Regions from separate parts of the Mesorhizobium sp. M7A.F.Ca.CA.002.09.1.1 genome, predicted to be linked through region 2. Evidence: riboswitches for the same ligand, from Rfam matches in the RefSeq annotation. Region 2 holds a riboswitch; the other holds the start of a gene.
What was found. A riboswitch is a leader RNA that binds a small molecule or an ion and turns the genes downstream of it on or off. The one in region 2 is predicted to bind thiamine pyrophosphate.
Positions count from the first base shown of each region.

Region 1: linked by a shared signal. The riboswitch ahead of thiC (phosphomethylpyrimidine synthase ThiC) and the one ahead of thiB (thiamine ABC transporter substrate binding subunit) in region 2 are both predicted to bind thiamine pyrophosphate.

Region 1 is NZ_RZRR01000093.1:275-9,079, forward strand. Features, by position in the region: partial or broken gene EN994_RS06635 (hypothetical protein) at 1-153, opposite strand, end outside; gene EN994_RS06640 (hypothetical protein) at 150-2,216, opposite strand; gene EN994_RS06645 (metallophosphoesterase) at 2,219-3,556, opposite strand; gene EN994_RS06650 (hypothetical protein) at 4,048-4,311, shown strand; TPP riboswitch at 4,629-4,745, shown strand; gene thiC (phosphomethylpyrimidine synthase ThiC) at 4,849-6,684, shown strand; gene thiO (glycine oxidase ThiO) at 6,681-7,682, shown strand; gene thiS (sulfur carrier protein ThiS) at 7,651-7,848, shown strand; gene EN994_RS06675 (thiazole synthase) at 7,850-8,623, shown strand; gene EN994_RS06680 (thiamine phosphate synthase) at 8,620-8,805, shown strand, end outside.
Region 2 is NZ_RZRR01000345.1:177-5,144, reverse strand. Features, by position in the region: gene thiQ (thiamine ABC transporter ATP-binding protein) at 1-661, opposite strand, end outside; gene thiP (thiamine/thiamine pyrophosphate ABC transporter permease) at 654-2,279, opposite strand; gene thiB (thiamine ABC transporter substrate binding subunit) at 2,288-3,286, opposite strand; TPP riboswitch at 3,330-3,444, opposite strand; gene EN994_RS16425 (thiamine diphosphokinase) at 3,532-4,191, shown strand; partial or broken gene EN994_RS16420 (ABC-F family ATP-binding cassette domain-containing protein) at 4,193-4,968, shown strand, end outside.

The sequences.
Region 1 (8,805 bases), on a different contig from region 2:
AAGATGGTTTTCGAACGCGGCGAAACGCGTTTCCCATCCAAGCGCGACGATCGCGATATCTGCCTCCATCGTTTCGCAGGTACCTGCATCTCTCGCCTTCTCGGTGACGGCCAGATGGCCGAAGACTCGATACTCGACAGTTGAAGCGGTCATTCGAGATCGCTCTCGAAAAGCGAGTGCTGGAATTCGGTCTTGAGTGCGGGCCGCGCGACGAGCTCCTTAAACACCGAGTCGGCCCAGTCTTCTGGGAGCCGATGCCTGGTAAAAAGCAGGTCGACCATCCGCGCCGCAGGGATTGTGTTGATTTCGTACGGGCCGCGATAGGAGAACCCGAAGTAAGGTGCAAATCGCCGATGCAATCTGATCATCATCTCCTTCGATGCGGGGTCGGCGCGGTCCACCTCAAAGTTGCCGGCGGCGGAGACCTCCCGGATAAACCCATCCCTTTCCGCCCGACGCAGGACCTCGTCCAGTTTTCCGCTGGGTTGCTCCAGTCGGTTCACCAGCGAGCGCATTTCCTTTAGATCAACCCTGAAAATGCCTCTCTCTGTCGTTCCTAGAGCATTTTCTTCGGCAAACTCTGTCTGGAGGCGAGCGGTCAGGTAACCCAACGCCCGCACCATGCGCACGCTCTCTTCTTCGTACGGATGTGAAAGCGCCTGAAGTCCATCAAGCTTCCGTTGAGAGGCGGCGTTCACAGCCTGTCTCTGCTGTTCGAGATGAATCTGTAAATCCGAGTTGATGAATTCCACCAGTTTTCGTGGATCACTGGAACTCGGAACACTGCGGCGGAAGATCTCTCCCATTATATCAAGGAAATCGCGTATACAGACGTCGCTCAATGATGTGATGATCTGGTGCCCTACGTACGGGTAGTCATGCAGACGCAGCATCTGGCACGCTTTCAGAAAAGCCCATCCCTGTTTCCGGGCGATCGACCTCTTCAGATTTGAAGCATCCGCCTTGCTCATGGGCCGGCGCTTAATTTCCGGGTTCATGAGCGCGAGCGCCAGCCCTTCGGCATAAGGGCGCGCTTTTCGATCAAGAAGGAATTGCTGCTGATCCGCCGTCCTCAAATTCACGGAGAGGAATTCACGTGCTGCATCAGCAAGTGCCACAAGCTCTTCTCTGCCCTCGGAATGACCCGATATGATAACCCGCTCGATGATGTCATTGACGGAAAGCCGCCCCAGCCGGTTTTTGAGCGAAAACGCGCTGAGCGCATCGTTGCGCTCGAGATCACTCCGCAGATGGTCAGGAAGCGCATAGTACAGCCGAAGCGACGACACGTTCTCGCACAGCGTGGCGAACTCCCTCGGATCGACTGAATCAAGATTCTCGACGTCCCGGTCAGCATTCGAGAGCGACTGGCCGGGTATGATCGTCCGGATCGTGTCGTAGAGGCCGCCGATGTAGGCGAGGACCCATTTCACGTTGCCGCGCGTCTTTCTCACCAAGGTGTTCAGGAACTGCTGTTGGAGCGGTGTCAGTGCTTCACAGTCGTCAATCAGTATCTTGAAGAAGGGCGCCCTGTCACCGGCGAAAGATGGGCCATTTAAAAGTGGAGTGATCGCGGTCGCGACCTTGTTAATGATCGCGCCAGGGTCTGTTGCTCTGAAGCCGGTCGCTCCGGCATCGGCGGCAAAGAAGAACGCGTTGAAGCATTCGTCGACGTACCGGGTTATCCCACCCCGCAGCTCATCGATGCTGAAGAAGTCGAGACGGGCAGGTTGGGGTATGAAGTGCAGCACTTCGCGATGCAGTGCCAGGGCGACGTCCCTATCTTCGGAGGCCCGGTATTTCAAGTGGCCGTCGCGTCTGAGCTGGCCGATGCTCTCGAGCAGGCGTTCGACTATCTTCAGCTCCAGATAGTGAGAGAAGATTACGAATTGCCGCGGGATCACGGCGGCCGTGTCGAAGCGTATCCGCTCCGGAATGAGGTTCAGAACGGCGTTGTCGATTAGGGGCGAGAATGTCTCATTGAGCTGGAAGAAGACGCCATACCAAGCGAGCTTGCCGACTTGGTCCGAGAGACTTTTGTCTTCAAGAATATGGACTGTGGAAAGCGAGCGAAGAATGCTGGTCTTGCCGCTGCCTCTCGTCCCTGCGACGAAGACCGGCTTGGCGGCGGCAGAAATCAACGCCGACTTCTGACTGAACCACAGTATCGGGCGGCTTTCGTACTCGATCCTGTTGGGGCCGAACGGATTCTCCATCGCTATTCGTCCCTTACCTTAATGCGCCAAGCCGAGTTTGCCTTGGTGAGGCCGTCTATCTCGATGAAGCGCGCCGCTTGGAGCATCAGAAGAGAGTCTTCCAGATCTAGCCCGAGCTCGGCGGAGGCAGCAATCTCAGTGATCTCGTCCCAGAAGAGTAACCCATTCCCGCGCCTGGTGGCATGGTCGCGCAGTCGGCGCAGCAGGTCAAACGTGTCGTTGTTCAGAAAGGCCTTGCCGTTGGACATGGTCGAAATAAAGCAATGTTCGCCTTCCATGACCGTCCCGTCGGCGACATTGGTGCGGTAGGGTATAAGTCGGATGCCGACGAGCTCTCCCTGATCGGTCGTGAAGAAGACGAGCTCATTGAAACCTGACTGTATCTCTGGTGCTGAGATGCAGATCAATTTGCCGTCCGGAAACCTTGGATCGTTGACGATCTCGACCGGATCAGCATGTATGTGTCCATGCAGGTAGACGATAGGCTTGTTGCCCTGCAGCAGCTGAGTTCTGACAAATCCGCTGTTGAGCATCTCCGCGTATGGCGTAATGCGCGGAGTCTTTTGTGGCAGCAGATTGTGATGGCCGATTATGATGCCGTAACGCATGTCGGGCTGCTGGAGCAATTCCTGTAGGCCTGCAAGCATCTCACGCGAGATGTATGGCGTGTCCATCTGACCGTAATACTCGTCGTCGGACGCCTCCTTGTCTGGATCGCTGGGAGGTGTCGCGGGCGAATGTCCCGAGATGTCCGGCGAGCCGAGATCTAGAGGCTCTGTAGAAGGACTGAGTGCCTCGAGACGATCACGAAGGAACGCGGGAAGGTTTTGAAGCTCCCAACTGCCTATCGCTGTGTTGACGAGGATGAAGTTTGCGCCTGCGGATCCTGTCGGAAGTCTGAAGTGCACGGGTTGGTCCACGGGAACGGTCTGCCAACCCAAGCGGGCGGCTAAACTCGCCATTTCGCTGAATTTCTCAGTCGGTCCAAGTTCGCGCGCGTCATCACGGTTCACATCGTGATTTCCCGGTACGAATATCAACGGAAGCGCCTTTGAACTGCGTCCCTGTGCGCGGCAGAGCAACGTGAAATGCTGGAATGCCGAAGCAATGAAGGTCTTGTCGCCACGGCTCGTGAAATCCCCCATGAAGGCGATCGAATCCAAGGGCTTCGAAGTCGTCAGCCGCCGAAGTTTCGTCAAGACGGCACGCAGCGAAGACGCGCGTAGCTTCTGCGTTATTTTCGGAGCGAACTTGCTATCCTTGGCATCGATGTTGCTAGAGGAAGGATGCCAGTCCGGATAGTGAATATCGCCTACTTGAAGGATTCGCACCCGCCGCATAACTCGCCCCCCTGCCGAGAGCCATAGACTAATCCGTTCGCTTTTGCCAAGCGCGAACGATCATCCGCAGTGTCCTTAACGAGGTAGCCTGCACTTTTCGAGAATTGCCACGGCGGCTATTTTTCGGCTGTGAAGCACACGAGACCCGTGACGTGAGACCCAGTTGCTCAATGCCCAGTTGCTCAATGAGCTTTCTTACGAATAAGGGAGAATTTCCGCGGCCGGACTATCTCTGAGCGAGCGTGCATGACTGCCAACGGAAGGTCTTGCACGCACCCTTGCGATCTTGAGCAATGGTCGCCATGACTTTCTTCTTGCAGGCTTTTGAGTGGCCCAGCCTGCGATCACCAGACCCCACCGATTCTAAAGAGCGTGGCAGATGGGATAGTCGAGGTTGCCCGTGCACAGTCACGCTCAGGGCTTGCGCCGCCCAGAGGACACGCTGAAAAGGCAGATTGGGGCGCAAGCACGCCATTCACGAGAGGTTCGACATGAAGACCATGCAAGAAAAAGACATTCCGGCATTCGTACAAGCAGTTGTGGACGCCGGCTGCAAAATTTGCGCGATTGGCAACTTGGGATACGTCTTTGGCGATGCTGATTTCACGCCAGCGCAACGGAGGGCCGTCGAGCCACAGCTGCGTAGGATTGCTGAAATCTACGGCGAACGCGATCATCTCATGAACGAGATAGCTGTATATCTGCGGTCGATCGGACGCCATGTCGAGGTTGAGCCGAAGACAGGTATTTCCTGATGGCCGTGATCGCGAGAAGCCGTCTTCCAACCTCTGAATCCTAAAGGAGGTGACCCCCAAGGCCGTTCGTCACCTTCGACCAGAATAACCACATCCGTGACCGCCTGAGCTACTTGGTCGATACGCGCACATGGCCAATACAGTTTCTCCATCCTTCACGAAGCGAATGAGGCTTTGGCCATTCAGCCCCGGTCTACGGGGCGTGACTTGTCCCCGATGCATGCGCGAGCTCTCCGCCCGGCTGGCCGCCGGTCGTCGCCACCGGCCGAAGGCGCCCGAATGCGCTTGACAAGATAGCGTCAGCCCGTTCAACCTAAGGCATTCACCAGGGGAGTCCCGGCAAGGGGCTGAGATACTGCTGGCTTTCGCGGCGCAGTGACCCGTTGAACCTGATCCAGTTCATACTGGCGTAGGGACGGTGCAAGCGCTTTGCGGGAGTTTACGCCCGAGGTCCTGTTGCAGCAGGTCTACAGAAGCGTCTTTTCATCCTTCCGGCACAGAACTGGGTCTCCAATGCATGAGCAAAGGAGCCTCACGATGAATGCCCTCACCCCCGCCGTATCGACGGGACCACTGCCCGCCTCGCGGAAAATCCACAAGCCCGGCGTCCTCTACCCGCAGATCAGGGTGCCGATGCGCGAGATTTCCGTCCATCCGACGGCCGGCGAACCGCCCGTCACCGTCTACGATCCGTCCGGCCCCTACACCGATCCATCAGTCGAAACCAGCATCGAAAAAGGCCTTGCCCGGCTTCGCCACGAATGGGTCACGGCGCGTGGCGATGTCGAAGCCTATGACGGCCGCCACGTCCGGCCGGAAGACAATGGATTCGCCACCGGCGAGCGCCTGACACCGGAATTTCCGATACGCAATCGGCCGCTCAAGGCCAAGCAGGGCAAGGCGGTGACCCAACTTGCCTATGCGCGCGCCGGCATCATCACGCCAGAAATGGAGTTCGTAGCCATCCGCGAGAATCTCGGCCGCGAGGTGATGCGCGGCAAGCTGCAACGCGACGGCGAAGCCTTCGGCGCGGCGATCCCAGATTTCGTCACACCCGAATTCGTGCGCGACGAGGTGGCGCGCGGGCGCGCAATCATTCCCGCCAACATCAATCATCCCGAGAGCGAGCCGATGATCATCGGTCGCAATTTTCTGGTCAAGATCAACGCCAACATCGGTAACTCGGCTGTCACATCGTCGATGGCCGAAGAGGTCGAAAAAATGGTCTGGGCTATCCGCTGGGGCGCGGACACGGTGATGGACCTGTCGACCGGCCGCAACATCCACAACATCCGCGACTGGATCGTGCGCAATGCGCCGGTGCCGATCGGTACGGTGCCGCTCTATCAGGCGCTGGAAAAGGTCAACGGCATCGCCGAGGATCTGAACTGGGAGGTCTACCGCGACACGCTGATCGAGCAGGCCGAGCAAGGCGTCGACTATTTCACCATCCACGCCGGCGTGCGGCTGCACTACATCCCGCTGACCGTCGACCGGGTCACGGGCATCGTCTCGCGCGGCGGCTCGATCATGGCCAAATGGTGCCTGCACCATCACCGGGAGAGCTTCCTCTACGAGCATTTCGAGGAGATCTGCGACATCGCCAGAGCCTATGACGTCTCCTTCTCGCTCGGCGACGGCCTTCGTCCCGGTTCAATCGCCGATGCGAACGACGCGGCGCAATTCGCCGAACTGGAAACACTTGGAGAACTCACCAAGATTGCCTGGGCAAAGGACTGCCAGGTGATGATCGAAGGCCCGGGCCATGTCCCCATGCACAAGATCAAGCAGAACATGGACAAGCAGCTCGCAGTGTGCGGTGAGGCGCCGTTCTACACGTTGGGGCCGCTGACGACCGACATCGCGCCGGGCTATGACCACATCACCTCAGGGATAGGTGCCGCCATGATAGGCTGGTTCGGCACCGCAATGCTTTGCTACGTCACGCCGAAAGAGCATCTCGGCCTTCCCGACCGCAACGACGTCAAGATTGGCGTGATCACCTACAAGATAGCCGCCCATGCAGCCGATCTGGCGAAGGGCCATCCGGCAGCGAAAACCAGGGATGATGCCCTTTCGCGCGCGCGCTTCGAGTTCCGCTGGGAGGACCAGTTCAACCTGTCGCTCGACCCCGAAACCGCACGGTCCTTCCACGACCAGACCTTGCCCAAGGAGGCGCACAAGCTGGCACATTTTTGTTCGATGTGCGGGCCGAAATTCTGCTCCATGCGCATTTCCCACGACATCCGTGCCGAGGCCCAGAAGGAAGGCATGGCGGCAATGGCGGCAAAATACCGGGAGGGCGGCGATCTCTACATGCAGGCGGACGAGACTGGCGTACCGGTCGTGCCAGAGGCTCCCAAACCATCATGAGGGTGCTCGTCAAAGGGGCCGGCGTTGCCGGCCTCACCGTCGCTTTCGAACTCGCCGCCCGCGGCGCGACGGTCACCGTCGCCGAGATGCGGCATGGCCTTGGTGGCAACGCGTCGTGGTTCGCCGGCGGCATGCTGGCGCCATGGTGCGAGCGCGAAAGCGCGGAGCAGCCGGTGCTGGATCTCGGACGCGATGCTGCCGACTGGTGGGATGCGGTGCTGTCGGGTCAGGTGACACGGGCCGGGACATTGGTCGTGGCCGCGCCGCGTGATGCCGGTGAGCTTGACCGGTTCGCCAGTCGCACGTCAGGGCATCGGCGCGTCGATGAAAACGAAATTGCGCTCCTGGAACCCGACCTCGCCGGCCGCTTCCGGCGTGGATTGCTCTTCCCCGACGAGGCTCACCTCGACCCACGCCCGGCGATGGCGGCACTTCATGACAAGCTTGCGACCATGGGTGTCAAATTCCACTTCGGCTGCGACGCCCGGCCTGTTTCGGGATTCGCCCGTCAGATAGACTGCATGGGAATGGCAGCGGCCGATGACAGGCTGCGCGGTGTTCGCGGCGAAATGCTGATCCTTCGCACGCCTGATGTCTCGCTGTCGCGGCCGGTCCGTTTGCTTCATCCACGCTTTCCGCTTTATGCCGTGCCGCGCACCGATCACCGTTTCATGATCGGAGCGACGATGATTGAAAGCCAGAGCGCCGGACCGGTGACGGCGCGTTCCATGATGGAGCTGCTGGGCGCCGCCCATGCCCTCCATCCGGCCTTTGGTGAGGCCGAGATCGTTGAAACCGGTGTGGGTGTCCGTCCGGCATTTCCCGACAATTTGCCACGCGTCGAAACAGACGGTGAGATCATCGCGATCAACGGTCTTTATCGTCACGGTTTTCTCCTCGCCCCCGCCATGGCGCGCCAGGCTGCCGACCTGGTTTTCAGTCAAGACAGAACCAAGGAGCATGCTCATGAAACTGATGGTCAACGGCGAGGCGCGTGAGATTGCCGCCACCACGCTGGCCGAGTTGCTTGCCGCGCTCGACTATGAGGGCGATTGGCTCGCCACCGCCGTCAACAGCGACCTCGTGCACAAAGCCAACCGCGCGGAGTTCCAGTTGAGCGACGGCGACCGGATCGAAATCCTCTCGCCCATGCAGGGCGGCTAGCATGTTGGAGCTTTATGGAACCGAGCTTTCGTCGCGCCTGCTTCTCGGCACGGCTCAGTATCCTTCGCCGGCCATCCTTGCCGATGCAGTCAAGGCATCGGGCACGTCGGTGGTGACCGTCTCGTTGCGGCGTGAGATGGCGGGCGGTAGGGCCGGCGAACAATTCTGGTCGTTGATCCGCTCGCTGGGCGCCAGAACCCTGCCCAATACCGCCGGCTGCCTCTCCGTCAAGGAAGCCGTCACCACCGCGAAAATGGCGCGCGAGGTCTTCGGCACCAACTGGATCAAGCTCGAAGTGATCGGCAATCACGACACGCTACAGCCGGATGTGTTCGGTCTGGTTGAAGCCGCCCGCATCCTGTGCGAGGACGGCTTTGCGGTATTCCCCTATACCACCGACGATCTCGTTGTCGCCGAGCGGCTGCTGGAAGCGGGCTGCAAGGTCCTGATGCCGTGGTGCGCACCGATCGGTTCCGCCTTGGGACCGGTCAACATGACGGCGCTGCGCTCGATGCGCGGATATTTCCCTGGCGTCCCGCTGATTGTGGATGCGGGGCTCGGACGGCCGTCGCACGCGGCCACCGTCATGGAACTCGGCTTTGACGCCGTGCTCCTGAACACAGCGGTCGCCAAGGCGGCAGATCCGGTCGGCATGGCGCGTGCTTTCGGTAAGGCGGTCGACGCCGGTCGTGAGGCGTTCAGTTCGGGAATGCTCGAACCGCGCGACGTCGCCGTGCCATCGACACCGATGGTCGGCAGGGCCGTTTTTTCATGAAGCTCGATCCCTTCTACCTGATCGTCGACAGCGCCGCCTGGATCGAAAGGTTGGCGCCGCTCGGCGTCAAGCTGATTCAGCTTCGCATCAAAACCATGGATGAAACCGGGCTGCGCGCGGAGATCCGCAAGTCGAAGGCCTGGTGTGTCCAACACAAAAGCCAGCTCATCATCAATGATTAT
Region 2 (4,968 bases):
TGTCGACAAACACCATATGCTCGCCGATGCGGCGTGCATCCTCCGGCTGGTGGGTGACGAACAGCACTGTCATGGCGCGTTCGGCATGAACGGCGGCAACCAGATCCAGCATCTCGTCGCGTAAAGCCGGTCCGAGCGAAGCGAAGGGCTCGTCGAGCAGCAACACCGGTCGGTCGCGCACCAGCACGCGGGCCAGGGCGACGCGCTGGCGTTCGCCCCCGGAGAGCTCGCGCGGCAGGCGTTTCTCCTTGCCCGCAAGACCGGTGCGCGCAAGCGCCTCGGCGACCGCAGCGCGGTCCGCCTCGGTCAGCCGCAGGGATGGCGAGCGGCCGAGCCCGACATTCTGCTCGACGGAAAGATGCGCGAAGAGATTGTTCTCCTGGAACACCATCGACACCGGCCGCGCCGAGGCCGGCTCGGCGCTGACATCGACACCGCCGACCAGCACGCGGCCCGACCGTGGGGTCTCGAAGCCGGCGACCAGATTGAGCAGTGTCGACTTGCCCGAACCGCTCGGCCCCATGATGGCGGTGATCGTCGCCGCGGCAAACTCGACATCGAAAACAAGCGGCGCCTCGCCATAGCTGCCATAGCTGAACGACACTTTGTCCAGCCGCACCGGCGCGCCCTTCGCGAGCCCGTTGGCCGCCTTTTCACGCATCACGGACCTCCTCCCTTCCCAGCCAGTGCGCCGCCACGATCAACGCGAGACAGACGAGGCCGAGCAGCAGTGCGAGGCCGGCGGCATCCTCGGTGCGGTAGCTGCCCATCCGAGCCAGAAGAAGGTAGGGCAATGTCTGCACGGAATCACTGCCGAACAAGGCAATGACACCGAGATCGCCGAGCGACAGCGCCATGGCGAAAGCGAAGGCCGTGGCGAGCGGTCGCCGCAGCGACGGCCAGTCGACCAGCATCAGCCGGTTCCAGCCCGCAATGCCGAGCTGTGCACAGAGCCGTTCGTGACGCTCGCTCGCTGCATCATAGGCGGGACGCACGGCGCGGAGCGCAAACGGCATCGCCATCACCGCGTTGACGGTGACGACCATGACCGGAGCGATGGCGAAGACATCGCCGACATGGCGCAACAACAGGAACCAGCCGGCGCCGACGACGATCGGCGGCACGACCAGGACAAAACCGGCGCCTGTATCGGTGGCGTGTTCGAGCAGTGTCTTTGCGCCGGCACGGCGGTTCAGCGCCAGTGCCCGCCGCGCCATGGTCAGCGCCAGCGACAGCATCACCGAAAGCAGCGCCGACAGGAAGGCGAGCGCCGCACTGGTCAGCGTTGCCTGCCGGACAGTGGCCTCGCCGGCCAAGCGGGCGAGATCGGCACTCAATCCGGCCATCACGGTTGCCGCCATCGGCCCGACAACGAACAGCAGCGCCAGGACGATGAGTAGCGCGTTCAACCAGGTCTCGCTCCGATTGACCGAGAGATAGCGGCGTTGCGCGACCGGCAAATTGGTGTCGCCGACCACATTGGCGCCTAGCCGCGTCAGTGCCAGCACCACGATAAAGGTCAAGGCGATCTGCAGCAGCGTCAGTGCAACGGCCCGTGCGGGATCGAAATCGAAGCGCAGCGCCTGGTAGATGCCGACCTCAAGCGTCGTCGCGGCCGGCCCGCCGCCGAGCGTCAGCACGATCGTGAAGGATGTGATGCAGAGCATGAACACAAGCCCGGCGACGCCGGGCAGTGCGGCGCGCAGCGTTGGCCATTCGATCAGCCGGAACGCCGGCCGGGCCGCCATGCCGAGTTGGCTCGCCAGCCGCCATTGGTCGGCCGGTATGGTCTGCAGCGCCTCGAGGAACAGCCGCGTCGCCAGCGGCAGGTTGAAGAAGACATGGGCGACGAGAATGCCGGACAGGCCATAGATGCCCGGCCAGCTTCCGCCGCCGATAACGGCAAGCACGCCGGCGAAGTAGCCGGCACGGCCATAAAGCGCCAGGATGCCGAGCGCTGCAACGATGGCCGGCAGCGCCAACGGCACGGCGAAGATCTGCAGGATGAAGGCGCGGCCGAAGAAACGTGGATGCCGCGACAGAGCGCGCGCCACAAACAGCCCCGGGATGACCGAAAGCAGCGTCGACAGGACCGCTTGCCAGAGCGTGAAGCGAATGACGCGAAGCAGATAGGGATCGAAGGCTGCCCAGGCGCCCGAGAAATCATGGGCGCCCTCGAAAAGCAGGCCGGCAAACGCGCCGCCGATCAGCAGCGCGATTGCAGCGAGCGCGACAATGCCGGCACTGACGCGGGAATCCGTGGAATGCGCCGGCGCCATCGCGCTGCCTATTTGCTCATCGCCGCCAGCCATTCATCGACCCAGGCCTTGCGGTTGGCGGCGACCTCTTGCGGGCTGAACAGCAAGGTCTTCGTCGGCTTGACCAGTTTGTCGAAGGCCGGATTGAGCGGCTTGTCGGTCTTGCCTGCCGGGAACATCCAGTTGGTCTCGGGGATGGCATCCTGGAATTTCGGCCCGGTCATGAAGGCCATGAACTTGGCCGCCAGCGGATTCTTGGCTCCTGTCGTGGTGATACCCGCCACCTCGATCTGCAGATACTCGCCCTCCTCGAAGGAGGCCGCCTGGTAGCGCTCCGTGTTCTCGGCGACCATGTGGTAGGCTGGCGACGTCGTGTAGGACAGCACCATCGGCGCCTCGCCCTTGGTGAACAGCCCATAGGCCTCGCTCCAGCCCGGCGTCACGGTCAGCACCTTGGCCTTGAGCTTGGCCCAGGCCTCGGGTGCCTTGTCGCCATAGACCGACTTGACCCAAAGAAGCAGGCCGAGGCCTGGCGTCGAGGTGCGCGGATCCTGGATGACGATCTTGTCGTTGGCACTGCCTTCGATCAGCTCCTTCAGGCTCTTCGGCGGCGTCTTCATCTTCTGCGTGTCGTAGACGACAGCGAAATAGCCGTAGTCGAAGGGGACAAACGTGTCGTCGCTCCAGCCGCCCGGCACACTGACATCCGTCACCGCGCCATGCGGCGCGAACAAGCCTGACGCCTTGGCATCGGCGGTGAGATTGGTATCCAGGCCAAGCACGATATCGGCCTTGGTCGATGTGCCTTCCAATCTGACGCGGTTGAGCAGCGCGACGCCATCGGCGACCGAGACGAAGTCGACGTCGCAGCCGCATTCGGCCTCGAACTCCTTCTTCACCACGGGACCCGGACCCCAGTCGGCGGTGAAACTCTCATAGGTGTAGACGGTGAGCTTGTCCTTGGCCAAGGCGGGCCCGGACAAGGCCACGACCGTTGCTGAAACAAGAGCGTATAAAAGCGTGCGCATCGGCGCCTCCTTCGTTTGAATTGAAAGGAATTGAGGCGTCGGACTGTCCGAAACGTCTAATCCCTCCGCCGGTACAAACCGGATCAGGTTCAGCGGGTTGGCGAGACTGCCTCTCAGCCGGTCCGCGAAGATCGCGTCCGGCACCCCGTTAGAGCGTTTCGACACATAGGCCGGGCCGATCCGCCATGCAAGCGGGAGTTTGCCGCCTTCCGTTTCCCGTGCCGGGCTGGTAAGGGCCACACGATATGAGCACATTCACCATCCTGCTTGGCGGCGATCTCATCCGTACGCCACGGCTCGACCGTCAGGTCAAAGGCTCCCGCGTCATCGCCGCCGACGCCGGCATCGGTCATGCGCGGTTGCTGGGTCTCGTGCCGGAGCTGTGGGTGGGTGATTTCGATTCGGTGCCGGCCAACCTGCCGGACGATCTCGCTTCCGTGCCGCGCCGGACCTTCCCGGCGGAAAAGGACCAGACCGATGGCGAACTTGCCGTCGCCGCGGCACTGGAGCGCGGCGCGACCCGCCTGGTGCTGGCCGGCGCCTTTGGCGGCAAGCGCGCCGACCACGCTTTTCTGCATCTGTCGCTCGCCCTGCGGCTGGCGGAGGCGGGAACGGACGTGCTTTTGACCAGCGGCGCTCAGGAAGGCATCCCCCTGCTGCGCGGAACGGCCGGCTTCGACTATGCCGACGGCACGCTGTTTTCGGTGCTCGGCTTTTCCGAGCTCGACGGCCTGACCGTCACCGGCGCCAAATGGCCGCTCGCTCACGTCAAGGTGGCGTTCGGTTCGTCGCTGACCATTTCCAACGAGGTCAAGTCCGACAAGACCGGGGGCCGCCTCGAAATCGCGCTCGGCCATGGCCGCGCGATGCTGCTCGCTCATCCCTATCCCTTACCTGAAAGCTGACATGGCCCCGCCCCTTCTCAACCTTGATGGGATAAAACTGACCTTCGGCGGCACGCCGCTGCTCGATGGCGCCGCCTTGACGGCTTCGGCCGGCGACAAGATCGCACTGGTCGGCCGCAACGGGTCCGGCAAGTCGACCCTGCTGAAGATCGCCGCCGGCCTGATCGAGCCGCAGGACGGCGAAGTGTTCCGCCAGCCTTCGGCGACCGTCCGCTATTTGCCGCAGATGCCCGACATGGAAGGTTTTGCCACTGTCCGCGCCTATGTCGAGGCCGGGCTTGGCCCCGCCGACGATCCCTACCGCGCCAGCTATCTGATGGAGCATCTCGGCCTGTCGGGTGAGGAACGTCCGAACGACCTGTCGGGCGGCGAGGCGAGGCGCGCCGCCCTTGCCCGCGTCATGGCGCCGGAGCCCGATATCCTGCTGCTCGATGAGCCGACCAACCATCTCGACCTCTCGGTCATCGAATGGCTGGAAGAAGAACTCATCCGCACCTCCTCGGCGCTGATCGTCATCTCGCACGACCGCCGCTTCCTCGAACGCGTGTCGCGCGCCACGGTCTGGCTCGATCGCGGCCAGACCCGCAGGCTGGACAAGGGCTTCGGCCATTTCGAGGAATGGCGCGACCTGGTTCTGGAGGAAGAAGAACGCGAGCAGCACAAGCTCGGTCGCCAGATCGTTCGCGAAGAGCATTGGCTGCGCTACGGCGTGACGGCGCGGCGCAAGCGCAACATGCGCCGGCTCGGCGAGTTGCAGACCATGCGTCAGCGTTTTCG